3 regions of the Arthrobacter sp. CMU6 genome follow, and region 1 is predicted to be linked to each of the others. Evidence: riboswitches for the same ligand, from Rfam matches in the RefSeq annotation. Region 1 holds a riboswitch; each other region holds the start of a gene.
What was found. Region 1 has a riboswitch for cyclic di-AMP ahead of AC5RWD_RS00120 (M23 family metallopeptidase). Riboswitches for the same ligand answer to the same signal wherever they lie in the genome.
Positions count from the first base shown of each region.

Region 2: it holds a riboswitch for cyclic di-AMP, as region 1 does, so the genes downstream of both, AC5RWD_RS19055 (aggregation-promoting factor C-terminal-like domain-containing protein) here and AC5RWD_RS00120 (M23 family metallopeptidase) in region 1, are expected to answer to the same signal.
Region 3: it holds a riboswitch for cyclic di-AMP, as region 1 does, so the genes downstream of both, AC5RWD_RS19150 (C40 family peptidase) here and AC5RWD_RS00120 (M23 family metallopeptidase) in region 1, are expected to answer to the same signal.

Region 1 covers NZ_JBNHFL010000001.1:18,885-26,694, reverse strand. The annotation lists gene AC5RWD_RS00135 (HNH endonuclease) at 1-199, opposite strand, end outside; gene AC5RWD_RS00130 (NlpC/P60 family protein) at 421-1,209, opposite strand; gene AC5RWD_RS00125 (C40 family peptidase) at 1,310-2,020, opposite strand; cyclic di-AMP (ydaO/yuaA leader) riboswitch at 2,073-2,242, opposite strand; gene AC5RWD_RS00120 (M23 family metallopeptidase) at 2,380-3,204, opposite strand; cyclic di-AMP (ydaO/yuaA leader) riboswitch at 3,216-3,457, opposite strand; gene AC5RWD_RS00115 (iron-dependent transcriptional repressor DtxR) at 3,601-4,296, opposite strand; gene serC (phosphoserine transaminase) at 4,645-5,775, shown strand; gene AC5RWD_RS00105 (DUF3027 domain-containing protein) at 5,926-6,471, opposite strand; gene AC5RWD_RS00100 (cold-shock protein) at 6,480-6,863, opposite strand; gene AC5RWD_RS00095 (hypothetical protein) at 7,047-7,280, shown strand; gene AC5RWD_RS00090 (helicase-associated domain-containing protein) at 7,291-7,810, shown strand, end outside.
Region 2 covers NZ_JBNHFL010000031.1:44,554-52,363, forward strand. The annotation lists gene AC5RWD_RS19045 (HAD-IA family hydrolase) at 1-290, shown strand, start outside; gene AC5RWD_RS19050 (mannosyltransferase YkcB-related protein) at 358-570, opposite strand; gene AC5RWD_RS19055 (aggregation-promoting factor C-terminal-like domain-containing protein) at 1,400-2,308, opposite strand; cyclic di-AMP (ydaO/yuaA leader) riboswitch at 2,314-2,477, opposite strand; gene AC5RWD_RS19060 (sensor histidine kinase) at 2,572-4,185, opposite strand; gene AC5RWD_RS19065 (response regulator transcription factor) at 4,189-4,929, opposite strand; gene AC5RWD_RS19070 (hypothetical protein) at 4,987-5,412, shown strand; gene AC5RWD_RS19075 (hypothetical protein) at 5,510-5,713, shown strand; gene AC5RWD_RS19080 (winged helix-turn-helix domain-containing protein) at 6,030-6,905, shown strand; gene AC5RWD_RS19085 (SixA phosphatase family protein) at 6,967-7,494, shown strand; gene AC5RWD_RS19090 (D-alanyl-D-alanine carboxypeptidase family protein) at 7,570-7,810, shown strand, end outside.
Region 3 covers NZ_JBNHFL010000032.1:857-8,666, forward strand. The annotation lists gene AC5RWD_RS19135 (Re/Si-specific NAD(P)(+) transhydrogenase subunit alpha) at 1-847, shown strand, start outside; gene AC5RWD_RS19140 (NAD(P) transhydrogenase subunit alpha part 2) at 847-1,212, shown strand; gene AC5RWD_RS19145 (NAD(P)(+) transhydrogenase (Re/Si-specific) subunit beta) at 1,209-2,582, shown strand; cyclic di-AMP (ydaO/yuaA leader) riboswitch at 2,732-2,902, shown strand; gene AC5RWD_RS19150 (C40 family peptidase) at 2,906-3,787, shown strand; gene AC5RWD_RS19155 (ArgP/LysG family DNA-binding transcriptional regulator) at 3,879-4,784, opposite strand; gene AC5RWD_RS19160 (LysE/ArgO family amino acid transporter) at 4,854-5,459, shown strand; gene pdxR (MocR-like pyridoxine biosynthesis transcription factor PdxR) at 5,472-6,911, opposite strand; gene AC5RWD_RS19170 (dihydrodipicolinate synthase family protein) at 6,984-7,810, shown strand, end outside.

The sequences.
Region 1 (7,810 bases):
TGATCATGTTGTACCGGGGGCGGATGTAGCGGTTTAGGAGAATCACGGACGGACGGCCCATGATGTCCTGCGGCCCGACGACAGGATCGTCGCCTTCGGCCACCACGCTTGCCTTTCCGGTGAGCACAAGGACCAGCGCCCGGCGGAATGTCACTACCGCCAGCGGTTCATATCCAGCATTCAGAACGAGTGTGCGCATGCACATACCTCTTCACGGCCGCACCCGGCAGAGGCGCGAGGGCCGGCTGCCCTCTGCATGTCCGGGCTATGGATCGACACCATAAGAGTAAACACTCACTAGGCAGATGAGCGAATCGAACACAAGCATCGTCATGGCGTGTCACCAAAAATTCATCCGGGCGCAAGGCAAAAAAGGACCCCCGCCAGTTGGCGGGGGTCCTTTTGTAAGGCTTGGGTGTCTTAGCCGCCGACGCGGATGAAGACCGGGCCGGAGCCGACGTTCACGCTGAACAGTGCGGTGGTTCCGCCGTTCCAGCCGCCGTGGACGGCCTGGCCGTTGCCGACGTACACAGCGATGTGGGCCAGGCCCATGCCGCCGTTCTGGTAGTAGGCGAGGTCGCCCGGCCGAGCCTCAGCAGCGCTGACGGTGCGTCCGAGGGACAGGTAGCCTGCCGGCCAGCCGTGGTAGTGGATGCCCACGGCGGCGAGTGCGTTGGTGGCCAGGGCGGTGCAGTCCTGGGAGACGCCCAGCTGCGCGTAGGCAGCAGCAGCGATCGCAGCGCCCTTGCCGCTAGCGGCAGTGGTCTTCGGCGCTGCCGGGGCAGCGGTCTCGACGGCGGCGGTGGCCTGGACTGCCGGTGCGGCGTCGGCAACCGGAGCAGCCTCAACGGCGGGGGCGGCTTCCTGGACCTTGACAACAGGCTTGGGGGCCTCGACGACGGGAGCCGGCGTGGTGGAAACAGCAGGCTTCTCGTAGGAGATGGCGATGCTGGACGCGGCCGAGATGGTGGACGGTGCAGCGGACTGGACTTCCAGCGTGGAAGCTGCAGCGGACTCACGCTGAACGTTGGTCTCAGCGGCGTTGGCGGCGATGCCGCTGGTCAGGACAAGACCGGAAGCAGCAGCGATAACTGCGGCCTGGCGGCCCATGCCACCTGCGTTGTCGCCGACGGCTTTGGCAATGACGGCCAGCGAGTTGGTCTTGGTGACCTCGGCGCGGTGCCGTGCAATGGTCGCACGTGTAGTCATGAGTTTCTCTCTTTCGTGTTCCACGGACCGCGGTAGCAGGCCATGGGTTATCGACGCGCCGGCATCTTGGGGGTAAGCCGGCCCGCCTCGAATCGGATTCTTAGCGAAGGGTGTAGAAAGCGGACGTGCCCGTTGCGGACACCGCGTGCAGGAGCGTGCCCTGCGAGGGGTTCAGCGCGCTGATCATCATGCCGTTGCCGACGTAGATGCCCACATGGGCGCCGCCGTTCTGCATGACCAGGTCGCCGGGAGCAGGCGTGGAGGTGGGCTTCATGGCGTTCCACGCGTTGACGCGGGGAATGCTGATGCCTGCCTGAGCGTAAACCCACTGGGTAAAGCCGGAGCAGTCCCAGCCGCTGGGGGTGGTGCCGCCCCAGACGTAGGGGCTGCCGATGCCGGTGTACGCGATTGCAGCCAGCCCGGAAGCTGCGGCCGAGGCCGCACCGTCGGTGGACTTGGCGGTGACGGCCGAGGCCGCACCTGCGCTCTCGTTGCCGGCCTGGCCTGCATCGGCCGTCTGGCTCTCATCGTTCGACTGGGGAGCGATGATTTCGGCGACCGGGGCTGCCACCGTGGTGACGGCCGGACGCTCGAAGGAGACAGTGGCGGTGGGCGCGGCGGTCACAGCAAGCTGCGCAGCCTGGGATCCGGTCTCCGAGGAGGCGGAAACACCAATGTTGGCGTCGGCTGCGTTGGCAGGCATGCCAACGCTCAGGATGAGTCCTGAAGCAGCCGCGATGACAGCTGCCTGGCGACCTACTGTGCCGGCATTGGCGCTAACCGCCTTGGACACGGAGTCCAATGGGTTCATACGAACCGTTTGCGCGCGGTGGCGCGCGGCATTGTGGCGTGAAGACACGAAGGTAGCCTCTCCCAATGCCTGCGAGGTGAGCTGTCGGATTCGGATGGGAGTCACCCGGCCGCTCCGCTTCCTGGGAAGCTTTGCGACTTAACCCCAAGGCCTTCTTGCGAAGACCAAAATTGGTTCCCCCGCCCCTGCCAGACGATGTAATGCGAACGGACCTTGAGCGGTGGCAGAGCTAGGCAATCCACTCAAGAGCGTCAACTTCGGAAAAGTTGACGCGGTTTAGACGGTACAGCAGTTCGGAGCGAATGTCACATTCAGGTCACGGCGTGTCACAGGAATGAGAGTGCTCACTCGGCTTGGCCCTAAAGCCAGCCGGTGGGATCAACGACGTCGCCGTTGACCATCACCTCGAAGTGGAGGTGGCAGCCGGTGGAGGCGCCCGTGGTCCCGCTGAGGGCGATCATTTCGCCCCGGGTGACCTTCTGGCCAACCTCGACGCTGGAGGACGACAGGTGGTTGTACGTGGTCTCCAGGCCGTTGCCGTGATTGATCACCACGCGGTTGCCTCCCCCGTACGGGTGCCACCCGGAGAACGTCACCGTGCCGCTGGCTGCGGCCAGCACCTCGGTGCCGCACTGGGCGGCAAAGTCCTGCCCGCGGTGGAACTCGCCGGCGCCGCCGGTGATCGGGCTAACCCGGTAACCGAAGGGCGAGGACTTGACCATCGTGGTCAGCGGCGCCCCCAGGGTGCCCACCGAGGCCGAACGGCTGATGGTGCCGGCCGACTGGGCACTCAGGAGTTGCTTGAGCTTCCCGTCGGGGTCACCGGTGGTGGACACGGATGTGCGGCTGAAGTCGATTTTCGCCGCCGCTTCAGCCGAGACCTTGGGCTGGGCCGGTGAGGCAGCGGACGCGGACGCCGCGCCCTGTTGCTCTCCGGCTGCCAGGACAGGGCTGGTGGCGGGGACAGTAACAGTCAGCAGCAGGCCGGTGGCCGCAAGGGCTACGCCGGCTTTCTGTCCAACGCCACTGGCCGAGGCAAAATCCGCAACCTGCCGGAACGGACCCCGGCGGCGGCGGCGCGCTTCGCGCTGGGCGTCCCGGGGGCGGTCCGCGGCAATGGCCTCCGCGAGGCGCGGCTCCGGAGCGGGACCGGACGCGCGGCGGCGGCCCCGGGCATTCTGCATGGACAAGTACTGCTTCCTCTCTGGATAGCCTGCGAAGTTAGCTGTCGGATTCGGGTCAGAGAGTTCGGACCCGGTCCGCCGTAACAAGCCATTCCGGCACAGGGGTATCCCCGGAGGGTTCCTTCTGCGGAAGAGACTCGCTGCTGCGGACTTCACCCCAAGGCTGTAGAAACAGCCGGTTGTGGTTCCCCCGCCCCTGCCAGTGGGTGACTCGTGCTGCTGATCTGCTGGCAGGGTTCGGCTCCAGATCAGGTAACGCTTTGGTATCGGCGTTGCCGTTTAACTATAGGCGATTAACGGGCGCAGTAATAATTCCGTTATATACACTGTGCAGAAGTGGTGGGTCGTCCTGCCTGCAGATGTCAGACAGGCTGCGGTGTTTCGCCTGGTGGGCGACTAGCCGACGCGTACGAACACGTGCGCAGCAACTTCCGGCGGCAGCTCAAGGGCACCTTCGAAGCCGGGCACGCGGACCGAGATGTACTCCCCCACACGCTCCAGCGAGACGGCGGCGCCGGGCCGGATCCCGCCTTCATCCAGCTGGAGCAGCAGCTCCGGCTCCACCTGGATGGGTTCTGCCAGGCGGCTGACGGTGACCTTGGATCCCAGGCCGTAACCGGTCATAGCATCGAGCAGGTTCACCACTCCGTCCGAGAAGGGGCGGGCAGGCTGGCCGCCCAGTGCTGCCAGGCCGGGGATCGGGTTGCCGTATGGCGACTCGGTGGGGTGGTCGAGCAATTCGTAAATCCTGCGCTCTACCCGTTCGCTCATGACATGCTCCCACCGGCAGGCCTCGTCATGAACGTAGGCCCAGTCGAGGCCGATGACGTCGGCGAGGAGGCGTTCGGCGAGCCGGTGCTTGCGCATCACCTCGGTGGCGCGTTTCCGGCCCACTTCGGTCAGTTCAAGGTGGCGGTCACCGGAGACGACAACGAGGCCATCGCGTTCCATTCGGCCGATGGTCTGCGAAACGGTGGGGCCCGAGTGGCGGAGGCGTTCGGCGATGCGTGCCCGAAGCGCCACGATGTTCTCTTCCTCCAGCTCCAGAATGGTGCGAAGGTACATTTCCGTGGTGTCGATCAGATCCGTCATTCAGCTCAGCTCCTCGAGCACAGTTTTGTGTCCGTCCCACCGTACCGCGGGCCCGCCGCACCGGGTTCCGGCAGGCTGCAGCGGCGGTCACATGTCCGACGGCGGCGCAGCACCGGCTATGTGCCCGTACGTCCAGTGCCAGCTTAGCCTATTTTGAATTAGTCCGGATAATCTGCGGCACGGGGACGGCGGGCACTGTCTCAATGACTGGACTATGACGGGTGCGTGTTCCTGCACTATCCGCGCTTCGGGCAGAATAAGGAGGGTCTTCGTGGCGGTCAAGGTTGCCTGCCGGCCATCGCCCCGACCCAGCCGAACCGCACTTCCATGCCGAAAATTGGAGCCACTGTGAGCGACACCAGCATCACTATTCCCGCAAACCTCCTGCCCAAGGACGGACGGTTCGGCGCCGGTCCCTCCAAGGTCAGGCCGGAGCAGATCGAGGCACTCTCCGCCGTGGCCACGACACTCCTTGGCACGTCCCACCGCCAGGCCCCGGTGAAGAACCTCGTGGGCTCCGTGCGCGAAGGCCTCAGCACCTTCTTCCGTGCCCCCGAAGGCTACGAAGTGGTCCTGGGCGTCGGCGGCTCCACCGCGTTCTGGGACGTCGCCAGCTTCGGCTTGGTGGAACAGAAGGCACAGCACCTGTCCTTCGGTGAATTCGGGTCCAAGTTCGCCGCGGCCACCAACAAGGCGCCGTTCCTCGCGGAGTCCTCCATCATCAAGTCCGAGCCCGGCACCTGCCCTGCCGCCAAGGCCGAGGCGGGCGTTGACGTTTACGCCTGGCCGCAGAACGAAACCTCAACCGGCGTTGCCGCGCCCGTCCAGCGGGTGAATGGCGCCGACGAGGGCGCACTGATGCTGGTGGACGCAACCTCTGCTGCCGGCGGTCTTGACGTCGACGTTGCCCAGACGGATGTCTACTACTTCGCACCGCAGAAGAACTTCGCCTCCGACGGCGGGCTGTGGCTGGGCCTCTTCTCCCCGGCAGCGCTGGAGCGGGCCGAGCGCGTCAAGGCCAGCGGACGCTGGATCCCCGACTTCCTGGACCTGAAGACCGCCATCGACAACTCCAAGCTGAACCAGACGTACAACACCCCGTCGCTGTCCACGCTCGTCACGCTGGACGCCCAGGTGCAGTGGCTGAACGCCAACGGCGGTCTGGACTTCGCCGCCGGACGCACGGCGGACTCGGCCAGCCGCATCTACAAGTGGGCGGAAGCATCCGAATTCGCCACGCCGTTCGTTGCCAATGCCGCCGAGCGCTCCAACGTCATCGCCACCATCGACTTCGATGACTCGATCGATGCCGCCGCCATTGCCAAGGTGCTCCGCGCCAACGGCATCGTGGACACCGAGCCCTACCGGAAGCTGGGACGCAACCAGCTGCGCATCGCCACCTTCGTGGCCATCGAGCCGTCCGATGTCTCAGCCCTGCTCGAGTGCATCGACTACGTGGTGGGCGAACTGAAGAAGTAATCGCCCGGTGAGGAGTTTTGTCCAGATAATCGGGGTTTGAAGCCCGTTTAGCCCCATTATCTGGACAAGAACTCTTCGGTTAAAGCACGACGGCGCCGTCCGGACTTTCGTCCCGACGGCGCCGTTTGCGTTGTGATCAGTTTGCCGTTGTCAGTCCTGCTCCGGGCTCCCTGACTCTGCATCGGCGTCGGACTCTATTTCATCGTCGGACGCCGATTCAACGTCCGCGGCAGTCTCGCCGAGAGCTCCGTCCGCAGCCACGCCTTCAGCCGGAGCTTCCTCCCGGGCGGCATCCGCGTCCTGCTCCTGGGCGTCCTCGGGACGCACGCGCTCGGCCCACGGCACCCACTCCGGGGCGAGGATCGAGTCCTCAGACGGGAGCAAGCCAAGCTCGTTGACCGTGATCACCTTGGAGCGGGAGTTCCGGGTCAGCACGGCATACCACTGCCAGCCGAGGTACCCCGGCAGCCGTGATTCGAAAAGATGCGTCACCACGCGGTCGCCCTCGGTACGGGCAGCCAGGTGGTCTCCGATTTCGGATGCCTTCGCAATGCCTTCGATGGCGGTCCGGGCGGTGTCCACGGCAGCGGCCAGCACGGCGTCGGGTTTCCCCGTCCGCCACACCGGGACACCGGCGCGCCGCTTGGGTGCCTTGGGTTCCACCCTGGATTCGGCCTGTTCAGGTTCCGGGTTCATCGGGAGGCCTAAGCGTCCAGCTCGTCGGCAACCTTACGCAGGGCGGCGGCAATGGCCTTGCCCTTGTTGCCATCCGGGTACTTGCCGGACGACAGCGTGCCGGACAGGTTGTCCAGAACCGTCACCAGGTCCTGCACCAGCGGGGCAAGATCCCTCGCGCTGGGGCGCTTGGCCTTTGCGATGGACGGCGTCTTTTCGAGGACGCGCAGGCCCAGGGCCTGGGCGCCCTTGCGTCCGTCGGCGACGCCGAACTCAACCCGGGTGCCGGCCTTCAGTTCCGAAACTCCGGCGGGCAGCGCGGATTTGGGGAGGAACACTTCCTGCCCGTCCTCGCCCGCGAGGAATCCGAAACCCTTGTCCTTGTCGTACCACTTGACCTTGCCGGTAGGCACCTAATCAACCTTCTTCGTTCTGACGTTCTGGGACACGGCCGGCTGTCACCGCATCCGCACTGATGTGCGGGTTCAGGGTATGACTGCCTGGTCCATGTTGGTCTGTTCCTTCAAGGTTATCCTGACTGGCAGGCGAATCCCGCTTTGAGGCGCGGCCGCGGCGCTGCTGTTAGCGTTACGTCCATGACATCCGCGCGTATCCGGCGGCCCCTGATGGCCACCGCAGTGCTCCTTGCAGTCCTGTCCCTCGCAGCCGTCGGGGCGGTCATGGCGCTGGCCGCTGCCGGCCAGGCCGCGCCGCAGTGGATCACGTCGACGGCGCTTTACGGCCTTCCCGCGGCCTTCCTGCTGATGCTCGTGCTGGTGGTCGACGGCGTTGCCGCCCGCCGCCGGGCAGGAAGCCCCGGCGGGCGGTAACGTTGGACTGATGTCCCTCATTCGAGCGCTCAGCAAGGAACTGGAGGCACGCAGCGACGAGTCACTGCGGGCCCTGTTCGCTGCGCGGCCGGACCTGATCTCCCCCGGCGTTCCGGACTTTCCCGCACTGGCCGCCAGGGCCAGCGCGCGGGTGAGCGTGCAGCGGGCCCTGGAACGCCTGAACCGCCCGCAAATGCAGGTCCTGGAGACCCTGCATCTGTGCACCAACACGGACACCGGGCACAGCGCATCCGCCGCGGTGCTGAAGAAGACCATCGCAGGCTCCACGGTGACGGCCATCGAGCAGCTCCTGCAGTCGCTGCATGACCTAGCCCTCGTACAGCGGGCGGAGCCGCCGCACGGAGCGGGACCCGGCGCCCAGCGGCAGCGCTTCTACCTTCCGGTGAGCAGCCTGAAGGACGTCATCGGGATTTACCCGGCCGGGCTGGGGCGCAGCTACACCGAGCTCGTCAGGCTGCAGCCGGCCTTTGCCCAGCGCGTTGTCCAGCTTGTCGCGGAGCTGCACCGCA
Region 2 (7,810 bases), on a different contig from region 1:
TGCCGGCGGCGGTTGTCACCTCCGAGAACGTCTCCCGCGGCAAGCCGCATCCGGAGGGTTACCTGCTCGGGGCGTCCCTGCTGGGGGCCGACCCCTCGGAGGCGGTGGTGTTCGAGGACGCTCCCGCCGGCATCGCGGCAGGAGTTGCGGCCGGCATCCGGACCGTAGCGGTGGGCCCGAACACCGGCGTCCTTCCCGACGGCGTGCTGCACATTCCGGACTACACTGCCGTTTCCGCGTCCGTGGAGACCGGTGAGGACGGGCGCCCGGCTATCTCGCTGCGGCTGTAGCGCGCCTGACCTGTCGCTGGGCCAGCTGTCCCTGGGCCAACGGCATGGGTCCAAAAGCATGTTCCCGTCAGGACAAGTCGTACACGGTGGCGCCGCCGATGGTTTGGGCCTGGAAGCTGGCCGCCACCCACTCCGAGATCCGCACCGCCGCGTCGGACCCGGTTTCACCCTGCATCATGCTTCCGCCGATGAAGTAATGGATCCTGCCGTCCGCCACGAGCTGCTGGAACTCCTCCAGCGTGGGGGCGGGATCGGTCCCGTTGAAGCCTCCGACGGCCATGACCGGCAGTTCGGCGGCAAGCTGGTAACCGGACGCCGGAATTAACCGTGCCCGGATTCGCCAGGGCGCCCGGATTCGCTAGGATACCCGGTCCGGCGGGAGTGCCCTGGCGGCCGAAGTTGCCCAGTCCGGCGAGGTTGCCGCGGGCTCCGGTCGCGGACGGTCCGGCACTGACGATCGCGCCGGAATGGGTGGTCGCCGCGGTGGTGAGGGAGCAGGCCAGCGGCGCGGCGAGCGCCGCCGCAACCGCGGCAGCGCCGGCGTACGCCGTGGAGCCCTGCCGGGTCCGGCGCCGGGTGCGAGCGGGGGCAAAAGCAGAATCACGGCCAACAACGCGAAGACCAGCACACGGACACGCCCCGGCGCAGACCCTCATCAGGCACACGCGGCGGCGGCCACTGTTGGATGCATAACCATCACTGACCAGGCCTCCGGACCACAGCCGCACCCGCCGGTGCGGCGTCGTGCCTCCCGGCAGTGCGCCGCTGTGGACCAGGCTCCCCATCGATACCGCCGCCGCGGTACCGGTCCTGGACGTGACCATCCCGGTCTACAACGAGGAACGCGACCTGGAGGAGTGCCTGCGCCGGTTGCACGCCTACTTGCGCGATACGTTCCCGCACTCGTTCCGCTGTTATGAGGCTTTTGGGGCGAAGCTGTGCGGGGGCTGTGGAGTTCGCATTTCTGCGCCACTTTGGCCCCGCGGGCATGGCGGGGACAGCAGAAAGGCCCCGGATCCTGGTGGATCCGGGGCCTCTCGCCCGTATACCGGACACCCTAGAGCGGTGCAGAAATGCGCGGCGTCAACCGGTTCGGCCGCGGCAACCGGTCAGTACCAGTTGTTGGCGAGGTGGAAGTTCAGCGCACCGCACGGGGAGCCGTAGCGTTCCTTGATGTAGTCCAGGCCCCAGTTGATCTGAGTGCGGTAGTTGGTGCGGTAGTCCGCCCCGGCGCTCGCCATCTTCTCGGCGGGCAGAGACTGGACGATGCCATAGGCACCGCTGCTGGCGTTCGTGGCCGTGGTGCGCCACTCCGATTCCTTGGTCCAGAGCCGCTTCAGGCACTGCATCTGGTCGGCGGACCAGCCGAAGGACCCCAGCTTGCTGGCCGCGTAGGCCTGGGCTCCGGCGGGATCGTTCAGGGCCACGGGCGCAGCGGCCCTGGCCTTGGCAGCGGCAGCCTTGGCAGCGGCGGCCTTGGTGATGGCAGCCTTGGCGGCTGCGGCTTTGGTGGCGGCAGCCTGTGCAGCTGCGGCCTTCGCGGCGGCAGCCTGTGCGGCAGCGGCCTTGGTGGCGGCAGTCTTGGCAGCGGCGGCCTTCGCAGCGGCCGCCTTGGCAGCGGCGGCCTTGTTTGCCGCAGCAGCCTTGGCCGTGGCCTCCTTGTCGGCGGACTGCGGAGCGATGGACGCCGCGGACGGGGCCGGGAGGGCGGAAATCAGCGTTTTATCGAAGCTCAGCGTCTGCCCCGCGTCAGCCGTGGCCGCGGATGTGTAAGACGCGGAGGTGTAAGACGCGGACGGCGCGGCCTGGTCTGCCGCCTGGCCTGCGGCGCCGACGCCAACGAGTACGGCGGCGGCGGTGGTCAGGACGGCTGCCCGGCGCCCGAAGGACGGAAGGCCAGCAGCGAAACGGCCAAATGCAGTCTTAGGCTGGGCATCGTCGGCGCGGTGCCGGGAAATCGTGCGGCCAGACTTATGCGAGGCGCGCTCAGGGCGCACCTGTGGCTTAAATTCAGACATGGTGGATTGCCTCTCAACACCTGCGGAGTTAGCTGTCGGGTTCGGATGAGGTCATCCGGCCGCACGGAAAATGCACGTGTCGGCTTCACCCCAAGGGCTAATGCGGAAAGCCCGGGACTCTGGTTCCCCCGCCTCTGCCTGATCTAGCGGAATCCGGGAAGCGGCAGAGCTGGGCGTCAATCCGGACATGCGACTCTAGTGGCGGCCGCACGTTATCGACCGTACAGGAGGCTTTTGATTAAGTCACATTTAGGTAACGGACATCATGACGCCGGCGCGGCGCCTTGCATGGGCAGCCGGACAGCAAATTCCGTCCGACCGGGCCGGGACGTGACCTCCACCGTGCCGCCGTGCGCCTCCACGATGGACTGCACAATGGACAGGCCCAGGCCACTGGTTCCCTCCGCCGAGGCAACCCCCCGTTCTCCCTGTGCTGCCGCGGTACGCAGGGCCGTTCCGGCGCTTTGGCCATCGGCCGCAGAATCCTTCGCCGCGGTGCCTGCCGGCGTCAGGGGCGGCTGCACCGGCGTCGCCCGCGACGCGTCTGCGCGGGCGAAGCGCGCGAACACCTTGTCCACGAATTCGGGCGGGATGCCGGCGCCATCGTCTGTGACTGAAATCACCGCGCTGCCGTCGGCGGACCGCATCACCCCGGTGGTCACAGTGGTGCCGGACGGCGTGTGCTTGCGGGCGTTGGAGACCAGGTTCACGAGGACCTGGTGCAGCTGTGAGGCGTCGCCCCGGACTGTCACAGGTTCCTCCGGAAGGTCGAGGTGCCACGCCCGGTCCGGTGCCATGACTTTTTCGTCGCTGACCGTCTCGATGACGAGCTGCGTGAGGTCAACGTCGCTGAGCTTGAGCGGCTGTCCCTCATCGAGCCGGGCGAGCAGCAGGAGGTCCTCCACCAGGGCGGTCATGCGCTCTGACTGGCTCTGCACGCGCGCAAGGGACCGCTGGCCGTCCGGGGTGAACTTTTCGGTCATGCGCATCAGCTCGGTGTAGCCGCGGATGGCGGTGAGCGGTGTCCGGAGCTCGTGGGAGGCGTCCGCCACGAACTGCCGCACCTTCATTTCGCTCTCCTGCCGCGCTTCCAGCGCGTTGGAGACGTTGTCCAGCATCTGGTTCAGGGCGTGCCCCACGCTGCCCACTTCCGTTCCGGGATGGGCGTTCGACGGCGGGACGCGGACGGCAAGTGCCACCTCGCCGGCGTCCAGCGGCAGGCGCGAGACCTGGGTGGCCACCTCGGAGAGCTGTTCCAGCGGTTTCATGGTGCGGCGGATGAGCACCGTCCCCGCCAGGCCGATCAGCACGAGTCCGCCCAGCGAGACTATCGTGATGGTCCACACGAGCGATGTCAGGGTGTTTTGCTTTTCCGCCAGGGGCAGCCCGGTGACGATGACATCCCCGTAGGGCGCCTGTGCCGCCACCAGCCGGTAGGTGCCGGAGGACAGTGTGCGTTCGATCGGTACGCCGTCGCGGCGGAGCTCCAGGAGAACCTGGTCGTCGTCCGCAGACAGCGAGGCGACCGTGGCGTCGGGGGTAATGAAACCGGCGCTGATGACTGTGCCGTCTTCGATCCTGGCCGTTACCGTGCCGACGCGCTGGCCGCGGGCGCCCAGGGGGTCGGGCCTGGTGTCGGGATTTGCCAACGGCGGCCGGCCGAAGTCGCTTGACCGGCGGGCCGCCTCCGTGAGCTGCTTGTCCAGCTGCTGGGTAAGGAACGAGTCCATCGAGGCGTAGCTGAACAGGCCGATGGCTCCGCAGATCGCCACCAGTAGCGCCATGGCCACCAGGACCAGGCGGGTGCGCAGATGCCAGGTACCCGGCTTCAGCCAGCTTCGGCGCTGGGAACGGACTGCCACGGAAAGGTTTGCCACGGCCTACTCTGCCGGTTTGATGACGTAGCCCGCGCCGCGGACCGTGTGGATCATCGGCGGATGCACGGCATCCACCTTCTTGCGGAGGTACGAGATGTACAGTTCGACGATGTTGGCCTGGCCTCCAAAGTCGTAGTTCCACACCCGGTCCAGGATCTGCGCCTTGCTGACCACACGCTTGGGGTTCTCCACGAGATAGCGCAGCAGTTCAAACTGGGTGGCGGTCAGTTGCAGCTCGTCGCCGGCGCGGGTGACTTCGCGGGTGTCGAGGTTCAGGACCAGGTCGCCCACCACGAGCTCAGCGGAATCCATGGCGGCCACGCCGGAGCGCTGGACCAGCCGGTGCAGGCGCAGCAGGACTTCCTCCATGCTGAACGGCTTGGTGACGTAGTCGTCGCCGCCCGCGGCGAGACCTACGATGCGGTCCTGCACCGCGTCCTTGGCGGTGAGGAAGAGGGCCGGGACTTCCGGCGCGAAGGCGCGGATCCTGCCCAGGAGTTCGACGCCGTCGAACCCGGGAAGCATCACGTCAAGCACCAGCACGTCCGGGCGGAACTCCTTGGAGAGTTTTACGGCCTCGGGGCCGTCGGCAGCGACGGCGACCGACCAGCCGGCCATGCGCAGGCCCATGCTCATGAGCTCGGAGAGGCTCGGCTCGTCGTCAACCACAAGGGCGCGGATAGGGGAGCCGTCCGGGTGGGTCAAGTGGGGAAGGTTGTTGGTCATGGAGTGCGAAGTGGCCATGTGACAACTCTCCGTACTGGTGTTTAGCCGCCGCTTTGGCAACCCTGTGCGCGGGCTGTGAATCCCAGCCTAGCGAGCTGGAAGGGCCCAGGTACGCATTCAGGTGCCGCACCGCACGCCGCCGCACCGAACCCAGCCGCCCCGGGCGGCGACCCCAACTTCCTGGCCGCGAACTCTCCGGCCTCCGCCACTCCGTACGCCGGCTGGGGTGCCGGCGGCGCCCAGGCTCCCGCCGACGGCGCCGCGGGCGCCGGTTGGGGCATCACGCGCACCTACACACTCAGCGACGAAACGGTGGTGAGCAACCTGCTGCAGAGGCGGCAGCAGTCAGCCACCGGCGACCTGACAGTGGCCGACATCGTTTCCGGGGCCACTGTGCGGATTGTGGCCGGCAAGGATGGCTCGGCCTTCGCAGCGGAGAACGTGCAGGTGAGCGGGACTACAGCGCAAGCGGGAACCAGCGGCTCGAGCCAGTCCAGCTGATCAGTGCTGGACGGCGCAGCTTAGTGCTGGAGGGCGCAGCGCCTGGCCGAACCTGGCGCTGACGCCGCAGTCCTGCGGATTTGACCCCGGGCGCTACGTGCGCTTGGGCAAAAAAGTTCCGTCCCGCCTGCGTCATAGCTGGACAATCGGCGTATCGGGGCTGCTGGTTTCCGGCAATTCAGATGTCATTGAATATTCAGCGCGTATTTCTGGAAAAATCGAAGAAGATTCTGTAGGGGCAGCTTTCCGACCGTCCGTTCAGGAAAATAAATCAAAAAAATGGCCACTTGCAAAACTGTGATTTACCACACAAAAGAGCCGTTTGTCTCAGCATGCGGACGGTTCGGTCCATTGTTACTTGCAAGTTTTCATTGTTACGTTGCACACTTTCAAATGTGAACAAGAACTCAACAGCACCTGCAGCCGCAGAATACTGGCCCAGCACACCCGTTGCTGCCGACATGCGCTGTTGTCGAATGCACGCCTAACTTTCACCACCCCACGAAGTTTTTAGGCATTCGCCCCCAGCCCAGCGTAGGGCGCCCCTCCCCAGAATCATTGCGGGGACCCAAGCATTCGAGCCGCGATGACGGCCATTCACATTGAGGTAAGCATTCATGTCAGTTGCATCCGGATACGTCCACATCTCCGTCCGTAACGCCAACAAGGCAGGCCAGGCGCAGGGACTGCGCCAGGGATTCGGCGCCCGCCCCGCTTTCGCCCCCGCAGGCCAGGCCAATGCCGTTCCCGCGGCCCCGGGCTACGCACCGCAGGGCTACAACCCCAATTCGTACGGCCAGCTGCGCGCCGTGCCGGCTGAGGAAGCCGCGCCGTTGACCGCGCCCACGCCTCTTGTGGCCCCGGCTGCCACCGCCCCGGTCCGCCCGGTGCCGAACGAAAACGTCGCCCGCGGGTTCGTCCTGTACATGGGCATTGACGAGGAAACCGCGGCTGCCGCCGGCACCTCGATAGCCAAGCTTGCCCAAGAGATCCGGGCCTACGCCCAGTCGCTGGTGACCGGTGCCGAGAGCTACGCCGCCGTCGCCGTCGCACCGGCCAGCGCACCTGGTTCGGCGCTCGACGTGGTCCGTTCCACCTTTGGTGACCCCACCGTCAATGCCCGGCAGCGCACCGAGACTGCCCGCGTGCAGCCGGCCCAGGATCCCCGTCCCTCCGGTGTCCTGATCGACCTCGCCCGCCGCGAAGTGCACCTCGACGGCGAGTCCCTGAACCTGACATTCAAGGAATTCGAGCTGCTCAACTACCTCGTGGAGAACGGCACCCGCACCGTGGGCCGCGACGAACTGCTCGAGGGCCTGTGGCGCAACGCCGAAGAAGTGCCGAACGAGCGCACCATCGACGTCCACATCCGGCGCCTCCGCTCCAAGCTCGGCCGTCTCGCCAACACCGTCCGCACGGTCCGCGGCCAGGGCTACCGCTTCTACGAGCACCCTGAGGTCGTTGTCTGGGCCGCTCCGGAGTACTCGATCTAGCCTCCTCAGCACGATTGCTGGCTTCCCGGCCAGGCCAGGCTGCTGGCGTTAGGCTTGGGCCATGAGTGCGCACCATAAGAAGCGGTTGGTCCTTATGCGCCACGCCAAGGCCGACTGGCCGGGCGGGGTAGCGGACCACGAGCGTCCCTTGGAGGAACGCGGCCACCGCGAGGCTCCGCTTGCCGGCAAATGGCTGCTGAAGCACAACATCGTCCCGGATTTCATCCTGTGCTCGAGTTCGCTGCGGACACGGCAGACGTGCACGTGGGTGTGCAGTGAACTCGGTGAGAAAGCCCCGACGCCGAAACTTGAGGACGGCCTCTACGCCGCCTCCGCGCTGCGCATGCTTGCGGTCATCAACCATGTGCCGGACACCGTGACCACGCTGATGGTGATCTCCCACATGCCCGGCGTGCAGGACCTGGCCATGCATCTGGCATCGCGGGATTCCAACCACGACGCCTATATGGATGCCGCCACGCGGTTTCCCACGAGCGGGCTGACGGTGCTGGAGACAGATAAGCCCTGGGCCGAACTGGATGGCCAGGACGCCAAGCTCACGCACTTCAAGGTCCCGCGCGCACACTAGCCCTGCACATTTGCGCCGGCGTTTGCGACTGCGAGTAGGCTTGTCCCCAGCGTCGTCTAGTGGGGAAGGGCCGCCATGCTGAATTCCGTATCCGCCCGGTGGCGGGCCGGTGCCCGGCGGTGCGCTGCCGCCGTCGTTGTTCTGATCATGCTTGCCGCCGGGGCACAGCAGGCAACCGCGGCACCTTCCGGCGAGCCGCTGTCCACACAGGTGGTGTCGAACCCCGGCCATGCGTGGGTCCTGGTGAACAAGTCCCGCCCGCTGAACCCCCGGCAGTTCGCGCCGTCAGACCTAGTCAGCTGGAACGGCACCGGTC
Region 3 (7,810 bases), on a different contig from region 1:
GCTGTACATGACAGCTGCTGGAACTGTCCCGCCCGCGCGGGTGCTGGTGCTCGGCGTCGGCGTAGCCGGGCTGCAGGCGATCGGAACGGCGAAGCGGCTCGGCGCCCGCGTCTCCGCCAACGACATCCGGCCCTCCTCCGCCGAGGAAGTCACGTCCATGGGCGGCACCTTCATCAAACTGGACCTGGAGACGGCCGAGGCGGCCGGCGGGTACGCCCGTGAGCTCAGCGCCGACCGAGGCGCCCTGCAGCGCCAGCTGCTGGCTCCGCACGTCGCCGATGCCGACGTGCTGATCACGACGGCGGCGGTTCCCGGCCGGCATGCCCCGCTCCTGGTGACCCGGGAGATGGTGCAGGGGATGCGCCCCGGATCGGTCGTCGTCGACCTCGCCGCGGAGTCAGGCGGCAACGTCGAGGGGTCCGTCCCCGGCCGGGACATCCATGTCCCCACCGCCGACGGCAAGGGGACCGTCACCGTCGTCGGCCTCAAGGACGCGCCGTCCGCCATGCCCACTGACGCCTCCCGGCTCTACGCGAAGAACGTGGCCAACCTGCTCGCCCTGATGACGCGGGACGGGACGGTGGCCCCGGATTTCGACGACGACGTAATAGCTGGTGCCTGCCTGACGCACGACGGCGTGGTGCGGCACCCGCCAACAGCCGACGCACTCGCGGCGCTCGCCGGAAACGACGCGCCGGGCAGCGCACAGGAGGGCGCGCCAGACGGCGGGCAGGACAACGCGCCGGGCGGCACAGAGGAAGATGCTGCCAATGAGGCAGACAGCGACCTTGCAGACCAGATGGCGAATGACCCGGTGAAGGCGTCGGAAAACGAAGGGGTGGTCTGATGGACGGCATCAGCCTGCTGACGATCACAGTGCTTGCGGTGTTTGTCGGCTTCGAAGTGGTGTCGAAGGTCTCCAGCACGCTGCACACGCCGCTGATGTCCGGCGCGAATGCGATCCACGGGATCATCCTGGTGGGCGCCATCATCGTCGCCGGCCAGGCGACGCACCCCTGGGTCCTTGCGGTGGCGCTGTTGGCGGTGGTTCTTGCGACGGCGAACCTGGTGGGCGGCTTCGTCGTGACGGACCGCATGCTTGAGATGTTCCGCGGCCGCAAGCCGGAGAGGCCGGTCAAGCCGGTGACGGGAGCTCCAGGGCAGAGCGTCCCGCAGAGTGAGACCCCGGAGAATACGGAGGCCACGCGGTGACCCTCCTCGACCCCAACGTCACCGCCCTGCTCTACCTCGCGGCCGCCGTCTTCTTCATCCTGGCGCTGAAGGGCCTGAATTCCCCGCGAACTGCCCGCCGCGGCAACCTCATCGGCGCCTTCGGTGCGCTGGTCGCCGTCGTGACGGTCTTTTTCTCAACCCGGCTGGACAACGTTCCCCTGATCCTCGGCGCCATCGCCGTCGGTTCCGGTGTGGCCGCCCCCGTGGCCCGGCGCGTCAAGATGACCCAGATGCCCCAGCTCGTCGCCCTCTTCAACGGGGTGGGCGGCGGCGCCGCCGGCCTCGTGGCGCTGCTGGAACTGCCGCATGCGGAGAATGCCTGGGTGCGCGTCGCCGTCGTTTTCACCCTGCTGGTGGGGGCGGTGTCCTTCGCCGGCTCAGCCGTGACGTTCGCGAAGCTGCAGGAGCTCATGACCACCCGGCCCGTGGTGTTTCCCGGCCTGCCGGTGCTCATGGGGGCGGTACTGCTGGCAGCCGTCGGTGCGGCGGCCGCCGTTGTGATGGGCGGCTCGCTCGTCCTGGCGCTGCTGCTCCTGCTGCTGGGCCTGGTGGCAGGCGTGCTGCTGGTGCTGCCGGTGGGCGGCGCCGACGTGCCGATCGTCATATCGCTGCTCAACGCGTTCACCGGCCTCGCCGTTGCCGCATCCGGGCTGGTGCTGGGCAACGTGCTGCTGGTGGTGGCGGGCACGCTGGTGGGGGCGTCAGGCACCATCCTCACCCGGGCGATGGCCGCGGCCATGGGCCGCAGCGTGGCCGGCATCCTGTTCGGCGCGTTCAAGGGAGGTTCGACGGCGGGATCCACCGCCGTGAGCGACCGTCCGGTCCGTTCGTCCAGCCCTGAGGACGTGGCAGTGCTGCTGGGCTACGCGCAGCGGGTGATCATCGTGCCGGGCTACGGGCTGGCCGTCGCGCAGGGACAGCACACAGCGGCAGAGCTGGCCCAGGCCCTGGAATCCCGGGGAATCCGGGTGGACTTCGCCATCCACCCCGTGGCGGGACGCATGCCGGGGCACATGAACGTACTCCTCGCCGAGGCCAATGTGCCCTACGAATCGCTCAAGGAAATGGGCGAGATCAACTCCGAGTTCCGCACCGCCGACGTCGCGTTGGTGGTGGGCGCGAACGACGTCGTCAACCCCGCCGCCAAGACCACCGCCGGTTCGCCCATCTACGGGATGCCGATCCTCGAGGTGGCGGACGCGCGTCAGGTGGTGTTCCTCAAACGCTCCATGCGGCCCGGGTTCGCCGGGATTGAGAACGACCTCATGTTTGAGCCCCAGACCACGCTGCTGTTCGGCGACGCGAAGGAGTCCCTGACGAAGGTGCTTGGCGCGGTGAAGGCCCTGTAGGGTGCTGGCTCTGCACCCCTTTCCTGCACTTTTCAGGAACGGTGCCGTTACCTAAATGTGACTTTGGTGCGTGGATGCGATAACCTCGGCCGGTGCCTTGGTTCCAATCAGGGCATTCCCGGGCAGAATGCCGAGCCCTGCCGCTGACCGGGATCCGTTCGCTATAACCGACAGGCAGGGACGGGGGAACCACCTTAGTACCGGCCTTGCGCGTCAAGGCCTTGGGGTTAAGTCCAGCGCTGCGCCTATTTGGCGGGCAGGACCGGGTGACTCCCATCCGAACCCGACAGCTCACCCCGCAGGCATGGGAGAGGCAATCCACCATGTCACGTAAGTCCACATCCGCGCGCCATCGCGCTACCCCCACGACGTCCATCGCCCTGCAGGGCCTGTCGTATTCCCTGAAGTCCAACGCTGCGTCGGTTGCCAAGCCGGCGGCTGCCGCCGCCGTCGCTTCCGGTCTCCTCTTCGGCGCCGGGGCACCCGCCCACGCAGGTGCCTACGCACCCGAGACGCCGGCTGGTCCGGCCGCTACCGCCCAGTCCGTCGCCAGCCAGGCGATCGCTGCCCCTGCCGCACCGGCAGTCCCGGCCCCGGCTGTTGCCGGTGCCTCGCACACCGTCGAGCCCGGCGACACCCTTGGTGCCATCGCAGCACGCCACGGTGTCAGCCTCGATGCACTTCTCGCAGAGAACGGCCTGTCCCTGGCTTCGGTTATTTACCCCGGCGACCAGATCTTCATCCCGGGGCCGGGCGCAGCCGCAGCTCCCGCGGTACCTGCGGCTCCGGCAGCACCCGCCGCGCCGGCAGCTCCTGCCGCGCCGACCGGCATGGGAATCTACAACGCCTCCGCGTCGATCACGCCGGCAGCATCAGCCGCTCCGGCAGCCAGCGGCGTGGGTGCAGCCATTGTGGCTTCGGCCCGGGCGCAGCTCGGTGCCACCCAGGACTGCACCATCCTGGTGGAACAGGCTCTGCGGTCCGTCGGCAAGTCCGTCGGCGATCTCGCGCCTGCGCAGTTCCACCAGTACGGCACTCCGGTTTCCGCCCCTCAGCCCGGCGACCTGATGATCAGCGCCGGACACGTCGGTGTCTACATCGGCGGCGGTCAGGCCATCAGCAGCGGCATGAACGGTGTCAACGAGACCATCGTGCACCCGGCCTCCTGGCTCACCGGCTCCACCTACGTGCGGGTGAACGCGTAACAACGGGAAAACTCCACACAGCAGCGGCGGGTGCATCGGCACCCGCCGCTGCTGCGTTTGGCGGCTTTCGCAGCACCGCGGGCCGCAGTGCCTAATTTGGGTGCGGCGGCAGTGTTTGGGCGGCGCGGACGACGGCGTCAGTCACCTCTTCAAGGCCCGGTGACTCCAGCGTCCACACCTGCCAGTAGAGCCCAAGGTCCTCGCTCCACGAGGGGTCGAGCTCCACGAGAGAGTGTTCCGGGTCCTGCTGGTCCGGCACCATGCCCCAGCCAAGGCCCGCGTGGACCGATTCGACGTACTGGACTGAATCAGGAATGAAGAGCTGCGGGGGTGTGGCGTCCGGCGCGATGCGGGCGAGGACAGCGAGCTGGTGGGTGTCCTTCCGGTCGTACTGCATGACGGGCGCTGCGGCGAGGGCCTCCGGGGTGGGGCCGTCGGGGAACCAGCGGGCCACGAACTCGCGCGACGCCTTGGCCCGGTACACCATGGTGCCCAGCGGCCGGATGGTGCATCCCTGCACCGGCCGGGGATCCGCGGTGATGGCGCCAACGGCATCGCCCGACCGCAGGAGGTCGGCCGTGGCGTGCTCGTCGTCGCGCAGCAACTCAAGGGCAACGCGGCCGCCGCGCGCAATTTCCCGGTAGGCCGCCGGCAGCCAGGTGGCGATGGAGTCCGCGTTGGCCACGATGGGAACCCGCAGCCGTTCGGCATGAGGCTGCCCGCCGTCGTCCCCCTCCGCGCGCCCCGTCCCCCGCAGGGCAAGGACCGCCTCGTCGGCGAGGAGCAGGAGCTGCCGCGCGGAACGGAGCAGCTGCTCGCCCGCCGGCGTAGGCCGGACCGGCTTGAGGCGCCGCACCAGAACGCTTCCCACGGAGCGTTCGAGTGCCTTGATCCGCTGGCTCACGGCTGAGGGGGTGAGCCGCAGTTCCCCCGCAGCGGCGTCGAAGGTCTCGTGGTCGACGACGGCGGCAAGCGCCCTGAGCTGATCCAGTTCCATGAAGATATTCTAATGGAACTATAGAAAAAGTGAATTGCTTTTCAGATTTCCGGCTCGTACCTTCGAAGAATGCTTTCCTTTCTGACCGGCCTCGGAGCTGGCCTCAGCCTCATCGTCGCCATCGGAGCGCAGAACGCATTTGTCCTGCGCCAGGGCCTCAAGCGCGAGGCCGTACTTCCGGTGGTCCTGGTGTGCCTCGCCAGCGATGCTGTCCTGATCCTGGCCGGGGTCGCCGGGATCGGCGCGCTCATCCAAGGCGCACCGGTGCTCCTCGCCGTCGTGCGGTGGTTCGGCGTCGCATTCCTTCTCGCGTACGGGGTTTTCGCCGCGCGGCGGGCAGTGCGGCCCGGGGCGCTCAAAGCGGTTGATTCCCCCGGCCGCGGAACCGTCTGGTCAGCTGTGCTCACCGCCGCCGCCATCACCTGGCTCAATCCCCACGTCTACCTCGACACGCTGGTGCTGCTGGGCTCGCTGGCCAACACCCACGGCGAACCAGGCAAGTGGCTGTTCGGGGCAGGGGCAGCCGCCGGCAGCGCACTCTGGTTTCCCCTCGTCGGCTACGGGGCACGCCGACTCAGCGGCTTTTTCGCGCGGCCGGTGTCGTGGCGCTTCCTCGACGGCGGTGTCGCCCTGCTCATGCTCACTCTGGCCGTCGTCCTCGCGACCGGACACTGACGCTCGCAACAGCTAAGGCGGGCCGCCGCCGATTCGATCCAGTAGCCCGGCGATGATGTCCAGCGCCCGGGCCAGCTGCAGATCGGTTGGCGCGCCATACCCGATGACCAGGCCGTTCTCCGGCGTCCGTTCTGCAAAATAGCTTGCCAGAGTCACCACCCGGACCCCCAGCCCCAGCGCTTCCCCGGCCAGGCGCTCGGCAGGAACATTAGCCTGGAGCCGGATGACGGCGTGCAGGCCGCCGTCCAGGGCCGCTAGCTGTACGTCTGTCCGGCCACCGAGGCGGTCGAGCAGCAGTTCACGGCGGTGGGCGTACTGGCGCCGTGCCCGGGCGATGTGCCGCGCGAGGCCTCCGCCGGCAATGTAGTTCGCCAAGGCAGACTGCATCACTCCGGGAACGGGCGTGCCGAGGTCAAGCCGCGCGTTCTTGAGGCGTTGCCCTGACGTGCCGCGCACCACGAGGTACCCGCATCGCAGCCACGGGCTCAGCGACTTGGAGAAGGTGCCCACCAAAACGACTTCGGCCGCGGAGGGCAGCGAGGCAAGGGCAGGCAGGGGCATCCTGCGGTGCCGGAACTCGCTGTCGTAGTCGTCCTCCAGGATGATCACGCGGTTGGCTTCGGCCCAGGCCAGCAGAGCCATCCGTTCCTTCACCGGCATCCGGCCGCCCAGGGGGTACTGGTGGCTGGGCGTCACCAGAATGGCGTCAGGATGGGGGCCGGGGGCCGCAAGCTGTGCCGCTTCCAGCCCGTCGTCGGAAACCGGAAGGGTTGCCACTGTGGCCCCGGCCGCGGAAAGCACGCGCCTGGCCGTGGGATAGCCGGGGTCCTCCATCAGGACGCGAGGCGGGCCGGCCGGGCAGCGGAGTGCTGCGACGATCAGCTGCAGGGCGTCACTGGTGCCCGCGGTGATGACGACGTCGTCAGCACTCACCGTCAGCCCGCGGGACGCGGCGAGGTGATCGGCCACGGCAGCGCGAAGGGCCGGGGTGCCAAGGGCGGCCGGAAGCTCAACCTCCACCGGCTCGGCCACGGCATTCCGCCAGGCGGCCCGCCAGTCGCGGTCACGGAACGGGGCGCCGGACGGCCGTCCGGGTGTGAGGTCGATCGTTGCGGTTTGCTCCATGCCTGATGCCGCCTGGGTGCCTTCGAACGCCATGCCGCGGCCGTCGGAGCGTACCGCCACACGGGTACCGCCGGAACCCCGGCTTTCCAGGTACCCCTCGCCAGCAAGCTGCTCGTAGGCGCGGACCACCACTCCGCGGGAGACGCCCAGTCCGGCGGCAAGGCGCCGCGACGCCGGGAGCGTGTGCTCCGGCCGCAGGGTCCCGTCCAGGATGGCTTCCCGCAGCCGGCCCACCAGTTGGGCGGCGAGCGGAACGCGGCTCTGGTGGTCAAGGACCAGCGGCAGTTCGGCTTCGATTTGGTCCTCCTGAATCGTGGATTCTTGGATCTATGCTAGGACCAATCCGGCTGTGAGCATGAAGGGAGAAACCAAAACTGACCTGAAGAGAGGACACCTTCCATGTTTGAAGGCCTTTGTGCGTTTCCCCTGACTCCGCTCGCTGGGGAGAGCGTCCACGAAGCCGCACTGGTGCGGCTGGTCGCCCGGTGCGCCGACGCGGGAGCGGACTCCATCGGTGTGCTGGGCTCGACGGGCATTTACACTTATCTGCTGCGCGAGGAACGCCGCCAGGTGGTGGAGGCGGCCGTTGAAGCCGCGCAGGGGACTCCCGTGGTGGCAGGTGTCGGTGCCCTGCGCACCCGTGACGTGCTGGACTGCGTCGACGATGCCCAGGCTGCGGGCGCCTCGGGCCTGCTGTTGGCGCCGGTGTCGTATCAGCGGTTGACCGAAGAAGAGGTCTACGGCCTCTACCGCGAGGTTTCGTCCGCATCCGATCTGCCGATCGCCGTCTACGACAACCCGGCCACCACGGGGTTCACCTTCTCGGATGAACTCCACGGCCGGATCGCTGAACTTCCCGGCATTGCGTCGATCAAGTTCCCGCCCCCTTCGCCGGGGCAGGCCCGCGGCCGCATCGCCCGGCTGCGGGCGGCAGTTCCTGGGGGCGTCACCCTGGGCATCAGCGGTGACTGGTCCGCAGCAGAGGCACTGCTCGCCGGTTGCGAGGTTTGGTATTCGGTCATCGCCGGGCTGTTTCCCAAAGCCGCCAGGGTGATCGTAGATCTTGCCCAGGCCCGCCAACCGTCCGGCCAGGGCGATCTGGCGCTGGAAGCATCTGCCGCGCTGGAGCCCGTGTGGGAGCTCTTCCGCGCGTACGGGAGCCTGCGGGTCGCTGCCACGATGGCCGAAGTGCTGGGCTTCGCGGAGGTGCCCTCCCTGCCCCGCCC